Regions from separate parts of the Ensifer sp. GW821-FHT05G01 genome, predicted to be linked through region 1. Evidence: predicted binding sites of a transcription regulator. Region 1 holds the regulator's gene; the other holds the start of a gene.
The links. Region 1 encodes HrcA, which represses chaperone genes, less so after heat shock. Its sites were predicted from a motif close to GTTAGCACTCNCNNNNNGNGAGTGCTAAC; they were not measured.

Region 1 (7,631 bases):
CCTTGTCCTGGAGAGCGTCCTCGACCTTCTGCATCGCCATGGCGAAATCGCGGCTACCGTCTTCGCGCTCGGCCCAGTTGGCGGTGTAGACGCCGGGCGCACCGTCAAGCGCGTCGATCGCCAGGCCAGAATCGTCCGAAAGCGCCGGCAGGCCCGAGGCCTTGGCCGAGGCAAGCGCCTTGATCGTCGCGTTTTCTTCGAAAGTGGTACCGGTTTCATCGGGTTCGACGAAGTTGAGGTCGGCGGCAGACTTGGCCTCGAAGCCGAGCGGGCCGATCAGGTCTCGGATTTCGCGGATCTTGCCGGCGTTGTGGCTGGCGACGATGAGCGTCTTGTCATCCAGTGTGCGCATGATGTGTCTTCTCTTAAAAGATGCGGGCGCAGGGGCCACGTTTCATTCGATGGACCAGAGGCCCGGTTCCGCGCATTCGAGGCTGTTGCCGGCCGGATCGCGAAAATAGAAGGACCGCGCACCGTTCGGCCAGGCAACATCGGCCTCGATCGCGACGCCCGCCGTTTCCAGCCTGGACTTCCATGCGTCGAGCGCCTCTCGTGCGACGCGGAAGCACATATGGCCCTGGCCGGTGGTCCCGTGCGGCGGCACCTGCAGGGCGGCATCCGGCGAGGGCGGCTTGATCGTCTCCGTCGGATTGAAAACCAGCAGAACGCCCGGGCCGCAACGGAAGAACACATGCCGATTGCCGGCGCGCGTGATCTTTTGCAGCCCGAGCACACCGCCGTAGAAGGCCTCGGCGCCATCGAGGTCCGGCGCGTAGAGCGCTGTCTCGAGAATGCCTTCCAGCGCCGGGGCCATCGTTTCCGTCCCTTTTGTCAGCCTGATATCGCCTGCTTCTGCAGCGCGACCAGTTCGGCAATGCCGGTCTTTGCAAGTCCGAGCAGGCCTGCGAATTCCTCTTCCGAGAAGGGCTTGCCCTCGGCCGTTCCCTGGATTTCGACGATGCCGCCGGTTCCGGTCATCACGAAATTCGCGTCGGTCTCGGCAGCGGAGTCTTCGAGATAGTCGAGGTCGATGATCGACTGGTTGGCGAAGATACCACAGGAAATGGCGGCGACGTGGTCCTTCAGGACCTTCTCCACCTTCACCATGTTGCGGGCTTCCATCCATTTCAGGCAGTCGTGCAGAGCCACCCAGGCGCCGGTGATCGAGGCCGTGCGCGTGCCGCCATCAGCCTGGATGACGTCGCAGTCGATCGAGATCTGGCGTTCGCCGAGCGCCGGCAGATCGACGACGGCGCGTAGCGACCGGCCAATCAGGCGCTGGATCTCCTGGGTGCGACCGCTCTGTTTGCCGCTCGAGGCTTCACGGCGCATGCGCTCGCCGGTGGCGCGCGGCAGCATGCCGTACTCGGCCGTCACCCAGCCCTTGCCGCCATTGCGCAGCCAGGCCGGAACCTTTTCCTCAAGGCTGGCAGTGCACAAGACGTGCGTGTCGCCGAACCGCACCAGACAGGAGCCTTCCGCGTGCTTGGAGAAATTGCGCTCGAACGAAACCTTGCGCATTTGGTCGATTTTTCTGCCGGATGGCCGCATCATCAAACTCCTATCGTATCTGGTGAGCCTTCTAGAGCATGGCAGAGGTAAAGGGAACCGGTGGATACTAGGCGACCGGGGCGATTTTTCCCTTTTGCTATCGGCCGCGGGGATCACTATATTTCCGGCGGCAGGATTGGCCTGCGAACATGGAGCGACATGGTACTGCGCAATCCCGGAGTGACCGATATCGCGGCGGCGCTGGACGAGCGTTCCGGTGAAATCTTCCGTCGCATCGTCGAAACCTATTTGAACAACGGCGAACCGCTCGGCTCCCGCAACCTTTCGCGGTTGCTGCCGATGTCGCTGTCGCCGGCTTCCGTGCGCAATGTGATGAGCGATCTCGAAGATCTCGGGCTCATCTATTCGCCGCATGTCAGCGCCGGTCGCCTGCCGACGCAGACGGGCCTGCGCTTCTTCGTCGATGCCTTCATGCAGGTCGGCAATCTCTCGGCCGAGGATCGTGCCTCGATCGACCGCCACGTGCGGCGCAGCGACCATACCCAGCCGGTCGACACGCTGCTGGCAGAGGCGAGCCAGATGCTGTCGGGCATGTCGCGCGGCGCTGGTCTTGTCATCACCGCCAAGAACGATCCCGTTCTCAAACATGTCGAATTCATCCGACTGGCGCCGACGAAGGCGCTGGCGGTGCTCGTCGGCGAGCACGATCAGGTCGAAAACCGCATCATCGAGCTTCCTGCCGGCGTGACGAGCTCGCAGCTGACGGAGGCCGCGAATTTCCTCAACGCCCATCTCGCCGGCCAGACGATCGGCGAGGTGCGCTCGCAACTTGAAACGGTCAAGCAGACCGTGCGCAGCGAACTCGATGCGCTGTCGCAGGATCTGGTCGAGCGCGGATTGGCGATCTGGTCGGGCAGCGAGGGCGATGAAAAGCCGGCACGGCTAATCGTGCGCGGTCGCGCCAACCTGCTCGAGGGTCTGGAAGGAACCGAGGACATCGACCGCCTGCGCATGCTGTTCGACGATCTGGAAAAGAAGGACAGCCTGATCGAATTGCTCGATCTCGCCGAAAGCGGGCCGGGGGTAAGGATCTTCATCGGTTCGGAGAACAAGTTGTTTTCATTGTCCGGTTCTTCGCTGATTGTTGCGCCCTATCGTGACAGCGAGGATCGGATCGTCGGCGCCGTCGGCGTCATCGGTCCGACGCGGCTCAACTATTCGCGCATCGTGCCGATGGTCGACTATACCGCGCAGCTGATGTCGCGGCTTTCGCGCTGAACGAGCGCTTTTGGCCGCAGACAGCATTGAACCCTTGATTTTTCGGCCCTAAACCTCGATATCGGCATCAAATCCAGTCACTGGGCATTTTCTCGCCATGCGGCCATCGTTGCGCGCGGGTGTGAAAATGCGAAAGACACGACAGACGATACACCGGAGAACGTCATGACCGACGAAACAAACAAGCACGGACACGAAGCTGCCGCCAACGACGAGGCAGACAACGCTACGCCCGAGGTTGTGGAAGCAGCGCCGGTTGCCGAAGCCGATCCGCTGGAACTTGCCAGAGCCGAGAACAACGACCTGCGCGACAAGTATCTGCGGCTCGCCGCCGAGATGGACAACCTGCGTCGCCGCACCGAGCGCGACGTCAAGGATGCCAAGTCCTATTCGGTCGCAGGCTTTGCCCGCGACATGCTGGCCGTCTCCGACAATCTGCGCCGGGCGCTCGATGCCATTCCGGCGGAAGCCAAGGAAGCCGGCGAAACCGGCCTCAACGCTCTGATCGAAGGCGTCGAGATGACCGAGCGCGCCATGCTCTCGGCGCTCGAGCGCCACGGCGTGAAGAAGCTGGAGCCGGAAGGCCAGAAGTTCGATCCGAACTTCCACCAGGCCATGTTCGAAATCCCGAACGCCGATGTGCCGAACAACACGGTGCTGCAGGTCGTCCAGGCCGGCTACACCATCGGCGACCGCGTCCTGCGTCCGGCCATGGTCGGCGTGTCCAAGGGTGGCCCGAAGGCCGCCGCGACAGAGGGCGACAGCCCGGCGGCCTGAGCTGCAGTCTGATCTGTTTCAACGCCGCGCGTCCCTTAGGACGCGCGGCGTTTTCGTTTTCGGCGGTCCCGGCGATGCAGGCCGGTATCAGCCAAACAGCTGCCGCAGGTGGTCGTTGAGGAAGCGTCCCTCCGGGTCGATTTTTGCCCGCAAGGCTCGGAAGTCGCCGGCGCGCGGATAGAGCGCTGTCACGTCGTCGGCGCCGAGGAAATGCAGCTTGCCCCAATGGGGTCGCGATCCGTACTGGCGCAGGATCGTGTCGACATCCTTCAAGTATTCCCAGTAGTCCGTGCCCGGTTCGCCCGAGACCGATAGCGTGATCGAATCCTGCTCGTAGAACGGGCTGATCCAGCCGGTGTCGCCGGCCGTGAAGCGATACTCGATCGGGTAGATGCAGGTCGGATGCTTTTCCAGCATCAGCTTGCGCACCGCTTTCACGGCATCCTTGCCGTGGGCAACGGGCACCGCATATTCCAGCTCGTGGAAATTCGGAACGTATTCGATCGGATAGATCTCCGAGGAATAGGCGATCTTCTCGAAGCCCTCCTCCATCGGCGGCCGGTCGGTGATGTCGATCACCTTCATCTCGCAGACATCAGAGGTCTTGACCGTCGTCGAAACCGACGCGGTATCAGGCAGGCAGTAGCAATGCCGGCTTTCGGGCACCGGGCACCAGAAGAAGCCGAAGTGCCGGTGCCTGGCGGCGAGTTCGTCGTGCTGCTCGATCATCTCGTCGAAGGTGCAGCGCCAGAGCTTTTCATGCAGGTTGTAGCTGTCCATCGCCTGCAGCGTGATCTCGGAGATGACGCCGAGCATGCCGATCGAAACACGCGCCGCCTCCAGGAGGTCGGGCGTGGTCTCGTCCACGACGAGAACGCTGCCATCCGGCTGCACGAGCCGCATGCCGACGATCTGCGAGGCCATGTTGCCGAGCGTGGCCCCGGTGCCATGGGTGCCGGTGGTGAGCGCGCCCGCCAAGGCTTGGCTGTCGATGTCACCCTGGTTGATGAGCGAGAGACCGTTCGACTTCAGGACCTTGCCGAGCTGGTTGATGGTCGTGCCGGCCTTCACGGCGACACGTTTGCGCGCCTGGTCGATATTGACGGCGCCCTGCATGTTCGACAGCGTCAGATGCAGCCCGCTGGTCAATGCCACCGGCGTAAAGGAATGACCGGAGCCGGCGCAGCGGACGTTGAGCCCCTGCGACGTTGCCTCGCGGACCATCTCGGCGAGCGCCGCCTCGCTCTCCGGCGCGCCGCGCTGGCGCACGATGCATGATTGATTTCCGACCCAGTTGCGCCAGTGGCCACCTGATTGAAGCATGTCTTTTCCTCCCCTCAGACCGCTGTGAAGCAATTGTCGACGAACAGATGCGTGCCGTTGACGAAGCTCGCCTCGTCGCTGGCAAGAAACAGTGCGGCGTTCGCCACTTCCTTCGGGTCGCACATGCGGCCCTGCTGGGCGGCGATCGCTGCCTCCGACACGTCGACGCCGTATTTGCTGAGACCGACCAGTTCGCGCTTGCCGTGATCGGTGGCGATGAAGCCGGGGCAGACCGCGTTGCAGCGGATGCCGCGGTCGCGGAATTCGACGGCGATGGCGCGGGCAAACATGTGGCAGGCGCCTTTGGTCGTATCGTAGAGAACCTCCATCGGCGTTGCGGCAACCGCCGAGATCGACGAGGTGCACACGATACTACCCCCACCGGCGGCGAGCATGCCCGGCAGTACCGCCTTGGTCATCAGGAACATGCTGCGCACGTTGACGGCCATCAGCCGGTCCCACTCGTCCTCTTCCGTTTCGAGGAAGGGGCCGACTGCCAGGATGCCGGCGTGATTGAAGAGAACGGTGATCGCGCCGAAGGCCGCCTCGACCGCCTTGACTGCGGAACTGACCTCTGCCGAGACCGAGACATCCGCCGGCGCAAAGATCGCCTCGCCGCCGTTCGCACGGATGGCGGCGGCCACCTCTTCGCCTTTGCTGCGCGGCAGGTCGACGATGCCGACCTTCGCACCTTCACGGGCGAAGAGTTCGGAGGCGGCAAGCCCGCAGCCTCCAGCCCCACCACTGATCAACGCCACTTTTCCAGAAAGCCGGCCTGCCATCGCATCCCCCTTGCGCTCAAGCGCCACACGGTCTGATGCGGCGATCTCGGTCCTCATGGGATGGATTATTGTTGACGAAGCAGGGGCTGTCGATATCCCATGGGGGATACGCGGGCAGGGGGAGAGTTCGACGCGCATGCTGGCTCGGGAATCGGCCGATATTTCGGCCCTGATCGGATTGATCGGAACGCAGGATTTCGGCGGCGCGCTCGACCGCATGCTGCGCTCGGTCGCAAGTTTCGACCTCTCGGTCGCCTTCGCCTATCCCTATGACAAAAGGCCGATCGTGCTGCATGACGGCTATACGGCGAAGGTGTCCGCCAGCGCGCTTTCCGCCTATCTCGGCGGCGCCTATCTGCTCGACCCGTTCTATGTCGCCTGTAGCGGCGGTCAGCCACCGGGGCTGTGGCGCATGCGCGAGCTGGCGCCGGACCAGTTCTTCCATTCGGATTTTTCAAGTTCGGCCGAAGTGCATCCCTGCATCTCGATGGAAAGCGGCGTTCTGGTCGAGGAGATCGGCTTCGTCATTCCGCTCGATGACCAGGTCCAGGCGACGTATTCGCTGATGCGCGGTCGCGGCGCCGCGCCGTTCACCGACGCCGAGCTGGCGAGCCTGAGGATCTACGAGCCGATCGTCAGGGAGGCCGTGCGGTCGAACTGGCGCCAGCAGAGTGAAGTCGTCGCGGCGGCACCTCGGGACGACGACGCGATCGAGACCGCGTTCGACAGTCTCTGTGCCGACCGCCTGACCCGGCAGCAGCGCAACATCGTGCGGCTGATCCTGCGGGGGCATAGCAACCTGTCGATCGGCAAGACGATGAACATCGCCGAAGGAACCGTCCGCATTCACCGCAAGAACATTTACCGCCGGCTCGGTATTTCGAGCCAGGGCGCACTGTTTCGGATTTTCATAGATCATCTGAACCGCCGGCAGATTTACTGACGGCCAGATTTACTGACCGCAGGTGCGGTGGTTGCTCAGGCGGCGTGCGAGGTCGTGTCCTCGTTGAGCAGCGTGTAGATCGCGTTGGCGGAATCGCTTGAGCGGATCTTTGCCACCATATCGTGGTCACGCAGCACTCGGGCGATGCGCGAGAGTGCCTTGAGATGGTCGGCGCCGGCGCCTTCGGGCGCAAGCAGCAGGAAGACGAGGTCGACAGGCTGGTCGTCGAGGGCTTCGAAATCCACCGGCGTGTCCAACCGGGCAAAGATCCCGATGATCGACGGCAGGTTGTTCAGCTTGCCGTGGGGAATGGCGATGCCGTTGCCGACCCCGGTGGAGCCGAGCCGTTCGCGCTGCAGGATGACATCGAAGATTTCGCGCTCTGGGAGCCCGGTGATCTTTGCCGCTTTTGCCGCCAATTCCTGAAGGAGCTGTTTTTTCGAGTTGGCCCTCATGGCCGGGATGATCGCATTTTGGTGCAGTAGACCTGCCAATGCCATTCTTTTGTCCTCGTTCGCCGGTTAGAGCCGGACAACATCATCACAAATGCGTCGCAATGGCTCTAACCATCTTTGTCTTGGCGGGTCCCATGCACAGAAAAGTCGTATTTTCCGGCCTGTCCGCTGATTGAAGTGGAGGGAACGCCGGCACACCGGCGCTCCCCTTTTCCACTCATCCCTTGATATTGGCAGCGTCAATCCAGCCAATGTTTCCGTCGTTGCGTCTGTAGACGATATTCAACTCTGCCTTGCCGGGCGTCCGGAACATCAGGACAGGCTCGTCCGTCATGTCGAGCGCCATCACAGCGCTCGCGACAGACATCGTCCTCAATTGTTTCGAACTCTCGGCAACGATCGTCGGTGCGTAATCCTCGGGGACTTCGTCATCCTCGAACGGCACCGAGTCCATCACTGTGTAAGCCACCTCGGTACCTTGACCATTACCGTTGTGGTGGTCCTTGAGCTTGCGCTTGTAGCGACGAAGGCGCTTTTCGATGCGCTCCGACGCTGCGTCAA
Region 2 (7,631 bases), 500 kb from region 1:
GCTCACCCTGCGCCAGATCAAGGAACTGGGTGTCACGATCGCGATCGATGACTTCGGCACAGGCTATTCGTCGCTCGAGACGCTGAGGGCCTTCCCGTTTGACAAGATCAAGCTCGACAAGAGCTTCATGTGGGAAGTCGAGGCAAGCCCGCAGGCAAAGGCAATTGTCCGTGCCATCCTCGCGCTCGGACAGAGCCTCTCCGTTCCTGTTCTGGCCGAAGGCGTCGAGACACAGACGCAGCTCGACATCCTGCAGGCGGAAGGCTGTGACGAAGCGCAAGGCTACCTGCTCGGCCGGCCGGCGCCGATCTCAAGCCTCGTTTCCGGCAAGTCCAAGGTCGCGGCGGCCTGAGGGGACGCCATTGCGCCTTACCCTCGGGGATGCCGCTCCCGCGGTTGCCAAACCTTGCGAAAATGACGAGGCGCGCCTACTGGCGCAGCAGAGCCTTGCCGGCGCCTTCGACGAGGAAGCGTGGAAAGAAGAAGATGCCGTGGATCGTGCCCGAGTAGCGCTCCTCGAGGCCGGAGGATTCGCCGATACAGAACACCGGCTGCTTGTGGCCGGTTTCGAGGCTGATCGTCGTGGAAAAGCAGAACGACGAGCAACTGGTTGCCGCCTGCTCGAAAAGCTCGAGCACGTGATTGCGGTCGGCGGGGTCGTAGCAGCGAACGAAGTTGAGCAGCCCGCACTCGCTCTCGTTGAGACCATGGATCGCGGACGCCTTTTCGCCGAGCCGGAACAGGCCCGTCGACAGATCGCCCGACCAGCCCTCGGACACGCAGAACTGCTCCAGGAATTCCTGATGCGGAAGTCCGGAATGCATCTGTCCCGGGACACCGAGGGGAACTGAATTTGTTCTCGTGATCTTAAACACGGTCTACCCCAGCACGGCCCCTGGCGACTGTCGTTGTTCGACCAGGCGGGCACATCCCCACTATACAACCCTCGCCAACCATCAACCCATAGGAAGAAGAACACGCACGATAAGTCGTTTGCGTCTTTCTGTACGGAAAGGTCACCAAACTGTGACGTAGCTCGCCAAGCGAAATGATTTCGCAGGAAAGGCCGGCTTAATTTGCGATTAAATACTTATATGCTTTGCGTGATATTCTCAAAGAGAGCTTGGACACACAGTTAATATGAAAAGTTTGAGCTATTTTTCGCTCTCTTTAGGCCCGCCATCCAGTCTCTCGTGAATCTCTGTCCACTTGGGGCGTTGTTATAGTTCGTTTTTTTTCGACTTCAACGCTTTTTTAGTGCCGCTACAGCCGCCGGGTAATTTTTCGTGCGGACAGCTTAGGCGTGCGCATCCGATGCGGCCCGCGGATTGCCCGCAAAACAAGAAAGGGCGACCCGAGGGTCGCCCTTTCCGATCCGGATGGATCATCGTGGATCTGCTTGAACAGGTCCGCGACAGAGCTTTCGCCCTATCACATCATGTCCATGCCGCCCGTTCAGCGCGCTTGACGCGCTGAACCGCTCTTAGTGCATGGGCGAAACTTTATGGACAGTGCTGCGATTGGGCTGGCGCCCTATCACATCATGTCCATGCCGCCCATGCCGCCCATGCCGCCCGGCATTGCCGGAGCGTCCTTCTTCGGCAGTTCGGCAATCATGGCTTCCGTCGTGACGAGGAGGCCAGCAACCGAAGCTGCGTCCTGAAGGGCGGTGCGAACGACCTTGACCGGGTCGATGATGCCCATGGCAATCATGTCGCCGTATTCGCCGGTCTGGGCGTTGTAGCCGAAGTTGTCCTGGTCCTTGTCGAGGATCTTGCCGACAACGATCGAAGCTTCGTCACCAGCGTTCTCAGCGATCTGGCGAGCCGGAGCCTGCAGAGCGCGACGAACGATGTTGATGCCGGCTTCCTGGTCGTCGTTCACACCCTTGACAGTGATCTTGACGGAGGAACGCAGCAGGGCAACGCCGCCGCCCGGTACGATGCCTTCCTGAACAGCAGCGCGCGTCGCGTTGAGGGCGTCGTCGATGCGGTCCTTCTTTTCCTTCACTTCAACTTCCGTCGAGCCGCCAACGCGGATCACGGCAACGCCGCCAGCGAGCTTGGCAAGACGTTCCTGCAGCTTCTCGCGGTCGTAGTCGGAGGTGGTGTCTTCGATCTGAGCCTTGATCTGGGCAACGCGGCCTTCGATGTCGCTCTTCTGGCCGGCACCATCGACGATCGTGGTGTTTTCCTTGGAGATCGAAACCTTCTTCGCACGGCCGAGCATGTCGAGCGTGACGCTTTCGAGCTTGATACCGAGGTCTTCCGAGATCACGGTACCACCGGTCAGGATGGCGATGTCTTCGAGCATGGCCTTGCGGCGATCGCCGAAGCCCGGAGCCTTGACGGCAGCAATCTTCAGGCCGCCGCGCAGCTTGTTGACGACGAGCGTTGCAAGAGCTTCGCCTTCGACGTCTTCAGCGATGATCAGGAGCGGCTTGCCGGTCTGAACGACAGCTTCGAGAACCGGGAGCATGGCCTGGAGGTTCGAGAGCTTCTTCTCGTGGAGGAGAACGAAGACGTCGTCGAGGTCAGCGACCATCTTTTCCGGGTTGGTGACGAAGTAGGGGCTGAGGTAGCCGCGGTCGAACTGCATGCCTTCGACGACTTCGAGTTCGGTTTCGGCGGTCTTGGCTTCTTCAACCGTGATGACGCCTTCGTTGCCGACCTTCTGCATCGCTTCTGCGATGTCGAGGCCAATCTGACGCTCGCCGTTGGCCGAGATCGTGCCGACCTGTGCAACTTCTTCCGAAGTGTTGATCTTCTTGGCCTTGGCCTGGAGATCCTTGACGACTTCGCCGACAGCGAGGTCGATGCCGCGCTTCAGGTCCATCGGGTTCATGCCGGCAGCAACTGCCTTGGCGCCTTCGCGAACGATCGCCTGGGCGAGAACCGTTGCAGTCGTGGTGCCGTCGCCGGCGATGTCGTTGGTCTTCGAAGCAACTTCGCGGACCATCTGGGCGCCCATGTTTTCGAACTTGTCTTCGAGTTCGATTTCCTTGGCGACCGATACACCGTCCTTGGTGATGCGCGGAGCGCCGAAGGACTTGTCGATGATGACGTTACGACCCTTCGGGCCGAGCGTGACCTTTACGGCGTCAGCGAGGATGTCCACGCCACGCAGCATCTTTTCGCGCGCGGTGCGGCCGAATTTAATTTCTTTTGCAGCCATTTGAGAAAACTCCCGGGCTCATTGCCCATTGGTTGTCATGGAAAGGTGTGGACGACGGCTGATCAGCCGATGATGCCCATGATGTCGGCTTCCTTCATGATGAGAAGGTCTTCGCCGTTGATCTTGACTTCGGTGCCCGACCACTTGCCGAACAGAACGCGGTCGCCAGCCTTGACGTCGAGCGCGACAACCTTGCCGCTTTCGTCACGGGCGCCCGAGCCAACAGCGACGATTTCGCCTTCCTGCGGCTTTTCCTTTGCGGTGTCCGGAATGATGATGCCGCCCTTTGTCTTTTCCTCAGACTCGACGCGGCGGACGACAACGCGGTCGTGCAGCGGGCGGAAATTGGTGCTTGCCATTAGTCTAATCCCTCGATCAAATGACATTACGGATCGCTCATCGACCCGATGGATGGGTGTTAGCACTCTCATTTGTCGAGTGCTAGCGAGGCCGAGATAAGGCTGGGTCCGAGGCGAGTCAAGGATTGGCCGTTCAAAAAATTTCAGGCGACATGGTTATCGGCGGCGCAGGAAAGGCAACGAACGGCGGCCGAGCCGGAAGGTTGGCTTGCATACGGCATGAAGCAGTCGGAATTTGGGCAGGCCGGTCCAGGAGGCTTTGCCAGGCACCGAGGTTCGGTCCGGTGGCCTTCGCGATGCTTTGGATCAGCGATTTCTGGTTGTTGTGAAGCAGTTCGCATTCGATGTCTGGCGGGCTGCGAGCGGCCTTCTCGGCGCGAGCGGCGATCGCGTGTCGAATCCTTGGGAATGGCAGCGTTTTTCGTGAGGCGAGGCTTGTATTCTCGGCCCTTCCTTGCCATGCAAGCCGGAAACCGAGTTTGCAGGAAGCCCGCATGGCCGCAAGGATCAACAGTTTTCGGGAAATCGCAGGGCGTTATGACGTCGTGCTCTGTGACGTCTGGGGTGTTCTCCACAATGGCGTTCAGGCGTTTGCGTCCGCATGCGAAGCCCTGGCGGAGGCGCGTGCGGCCGGGCTGACGGTCGTGCTCATCACCAACTCGCCGAGGCCCAGCCCAGGCGTCAAGGTGCAGATCCGCGGACTTGGCGTTCCCGATGAAGCCTATGACCGCATCGTCACGTCGGGCGATGTGACGCGCGCGTTGATCGCCGCTGCCGACAAGAAGATCTTCTTCATCGGCGCCGAACGCGATCTGCCGCTGCTCGAAGGGCTCGGTACAGAGATCGTCTCGTCGGAAGATGCCAAGACCGTCGTCTGCGCCGGCTTCTATGATGACGAGACCGAAACGCCGGAACACTACCGTGCGACGCTGACCGGCCTTGCCAAGCGTAAGATCCCCTTCATCTGCGCCAATCCTGATCTGGTGGTCGAGCGCGGACATCGGCTGATCCCCTGCGCCGGCGCCATTGCCAAGCTCTATGAAGAACTGGGCGGCGAAGCCCGCATTGCCGGAAAGCCGTACATCGCCATCTATCGCGCGGCTCTGACGGAGGCCAAGGCCGTGCGCGGCGGGCTCGATCTGACGCGTGTCATTGCCATCGGCGACGGCATGCCGACCGATGTCAAGGGCGCCCAGGATGCTGGCTTCGACCTGCTCTACATCAGTGCCGGCATTCACGCGCAGGAATATATGAACGAAAGCCGGACCGACGAGGCGAAGCTTGCAGCCTTCCTGAAAAAGGAAGGCGCCTCGCCGAAATGGTGGATGCCGAGGCTCGCCTGACGGGAAGATTGAGATGACGGTTTTTCATCGCAACGAAACCCGCGACCCGCTGCCCGAGCATCTGCGCGGCGGCGTTGTCGCCATCGGCAATTTTGATGGCGTGCATCGCGGCCACCAATCAGTGCTGGAACGGGCGCTGGAAGAGGCGAAGGCCCGCGGCGTGCCCGCGCTGGTGTTGACCTTCGAGCCGCATCCGCGCACCGTCTTCCGGCCGGATACGCCGGTTTTCCGGCTGACGCCCGCGCCGCTCAAAGCCCGTATCCTTGAAGGCATGGGGTTCGGTGCCGTCATCGAGTATCCGTTCGACCGCACCTTCTCCGAGCTCTCCGCGTCCGATTTCATCCATCGGGTCCTCCTGGAATGGCTGCATGCCTCGCATGTCGTCACCGGCTTCGATTTCCATTTCGGCAAGGGCCGTGAAGGCGGTCCCGCCTTCCTGATGGCTGCGGGCGGCGACAATGGTTTTGGCGTCACGCTGGTCGATGCCTTCCGCGACGAGAACGCCTCGGTGATCTCCTCGAGCTTCATCCGCTCGCTTCTCGGGCAGGGTGACGTTTCCCATGCGGCCGGTCTGCTCGGCTATCGCTACACGGTCGAGGCGGAGGTGATTGACGGCAAGAAGCTCGGACGGACCCTCGGCTATCCCACGGCCAACATGCGGTTGCCACCCGAGGTCGAGCTTAGGGCTGGCATCTATGCCGTGCGCTTCCGCAGGGCCGACGGCTCGCTTCATGACGGCGTTGCCAGCTTCGGCCGGCGCCCCACCGTCGACAGTGACGGCGAAGCGTTGCTCGAGACCTTCGTCTTCGACTTCTCCGGTGACCTCTATGGCGAAATCTGTTCGGTTTCGTTCTTTGGTCACCTGCGCGACGAACTGAAGTTCGACGGGCTCGATCCGCTGGTGGCGCAGATCCGGCAGGACGAGGAAGAGGCCAGGGCCCTGCTCTCCGGCGTTGCGCCCTTGAGCGACATCGATCGTCGGATCAACTTTGCTTGAAAGAAATCCGCCGTGCCGAAGCGGCGGACCTTTTCAAAAGGCCGAAAACGCCTTAAACAACCGGCCACCATGACCCGGCACCGTCGACTGACCATCGATCAGCGAATTATTGGCCCGGCTTTCCGCGCGCTCTAGGCCGCCGGAAGGTCCGGGATTTTGGCGTTTCCAACGCCCCAGTCATCTCTAGAGCGCCGCGCGTCTCCTGGGCGCGCCAAGTCGCTCTAACACTTTGAAGCTGCGCATGATCCTTTCCGAAGATCGATCCCGATTTCCGGGTCATGCGCCGGATACCACCCTTTCGCATGCGCGATGATCCGCGCGGAAAAGATGATTGCAAAGACCATGACAGAGACCGCTGAGAAGATCGACTATTCCTCCACCCTCTACCTGCCGCAGACGGAGTTTCCGATGCGCGCCGGCCTGCCGCAGAAGGAGCCGGAAACGGTTGCCCGCTGGCAGAAGATGGGCCTCTACAAGAAGCTGCGTGCCTCGGCCGCCGGTCGCGAGAAATTCGTGCTGCACGACGGCCCTCCCTATGCCAACGGCAACATCCATATCGGCCACGCGCTGAACAAGATCCTCAAGGACGTCATCAACCGTTCGTTCCAGATGCGCGGTTTCGATGCCAACTACGTGCCCGGCTGGGACTGCCACGGCCTTCCGATCGAATGGAAGATCGAGGAAAAGTATCGCGAGAAGGGCCAGAACAAGGACGAGGTCCCGGTCAACGAATTCCGCAGGGAATGCCGCGACTTTGCCGCTGGCTGGATCCAGATCCAGGCGGAAGAGTTCAAGCGTCTCGGTATCGAGGGCGACTTCGACAATCCTTACACCACGATGAACTTCCACGCGGAAGCCCGCATCGCCGGCGAACTGATGAAGATCGCCAAGATGGGCCAGCTCTATCGCGGCTCCAAGCCGGTGATGTGGTCGGTCGTCGAACGCACGGCGCTGGCCGAAGCCGAAGTCGAGTATGCCGACGTCGAGAGCGACATGATCTGGGTGAAGTTCCCGGTCACTGAAGGTGCGGCAGATCTCGCCGGCACCTTCGTCGTGATCTGGACGACCACGCCCTGGACCATCCCCGGCAACCGCGCGATCGCCTTCTCCTCGCGTTACGCCTACGGGCTCTATGAGGTTGCGACCGCCGAAAACGACTTCGGTCCGCAGCCCGGCGAAAAGCTGATCTTCGCCAAGCGTCTGGCAGACGAGTCTGCCGCCAAGGCCAAGCTCACCTTCACTTTCGTCCGCGATATCGAAGGCGATGAACTGGCCGCTGTTACCTGCGCGCATCCGCTGCATGGCCTGGGTGGTGGTTACGCCTTCAAGGTGCCGCTGCTCGACGGTGACCATGTCACCGACGATGCCGGCACCGGCTTCGTGCACACGGCGCCCAGCCACGGTCGCGAGGACTTTGACGCCTGGATGGATAACGCGCGCGCGCTCGAAGCACGCGGCATCTCCTCGGCAATCCCCTTCACCGTCGACGACGCCGGCTACTTCACCGCCGACGCCCACGGCTTCGGCCCGGACGCCGAAGGCGGTGCCGGTCGCGTGCTCGACGACAAGGGCAAGAAGGGCGACGCCAATGATCGCGTCATCAAGGCGCTCATCGGCCGTCACGCCCTGTTTGCGCGTGGCCGCCTGAAGCACTCCTACCCGCATTCCTGGCGCTCCAAGAAGCCGGTGATCTTCCGCAACACGCCGCAGTGGTTCGTCTACATGGACAAGGGTTTCGGCGACGGCACGACGCTGCGT

Region 2: the regulator HrcA is predicted to act here: its motif matches at 3,592-3,620, upstream of groES (co-chaperone GroES).

Annotation. Positions count from the first base shown of each region.
Region 1 is NZ_JBWKSC010000001.1:316,419-324,049, forward strand. Features, by position in the region: gene rdgB (RdgB/HAM1 family non-canonical purine NTP pyrophosphatase) at 1-352, opposite strand, end outside; gene AC07UR_RS01605 (VOC family protein) at 395-814, opposite strand; gene rph (ribonuclease PH) at 832-1,551, opposite strand; gene hrcA (heat-inducible transcriptional repressor HrcA) at 1,711-2,790, shown strand; gene grpE (nucleotide exchange factor GrpE) at 2,956-3,567, shown strand; gene AC07UR_RS01625 (D-arabinono-1,4-lactone oxidase) at 3,655-4,890, opposite strand; gene AC07UR_RS01630 (SDR family NAD(P)-dependent oxidoreductase) at 4,905-5,672, opposite strand; gene AC07UR_RS01635 (response regulator transcription factor) at 5,809-6,615, shown strand; gene ptsN (PTS IIA-like nitrogen regulatory protein PtsN) at 6,651-7,115, opposite strand; gene hpf (ribosome hibernation-promoting factor, HPF/YfiA family) at 7,288-7,631, opposite strand, start outside.
Region 2 is NZ_JBWKSC010000001.1:812,833-820,463, forward strand. Features, by position in the region: gene AC07UR_RS03950 (bifunctional diguanylate cyclase/phosphodiesterase) at 1-352, shown strand, start outside; gene AC07UR_RS03955 (hypothetical protein) at 429-875, opposite strand; gene groL (chaperonin GroEL) at 1,537-3,174, opposite strand; gene groES (co-chaperone GroES) at 3,237-3,533, opposite strand; gene AC07UR_RS03970 (TIGR01459 family HAD-type hydrolase) at 4,028-4,876, shown strand; gene AC07UR_RS03975 (bifunctional riboflavin kinase/FAD synthetase) at 4,890-5,873, shown strand; gene ileS (isoleucine--tRNA ligase) at 6,216-7,631, shown strand, end outside.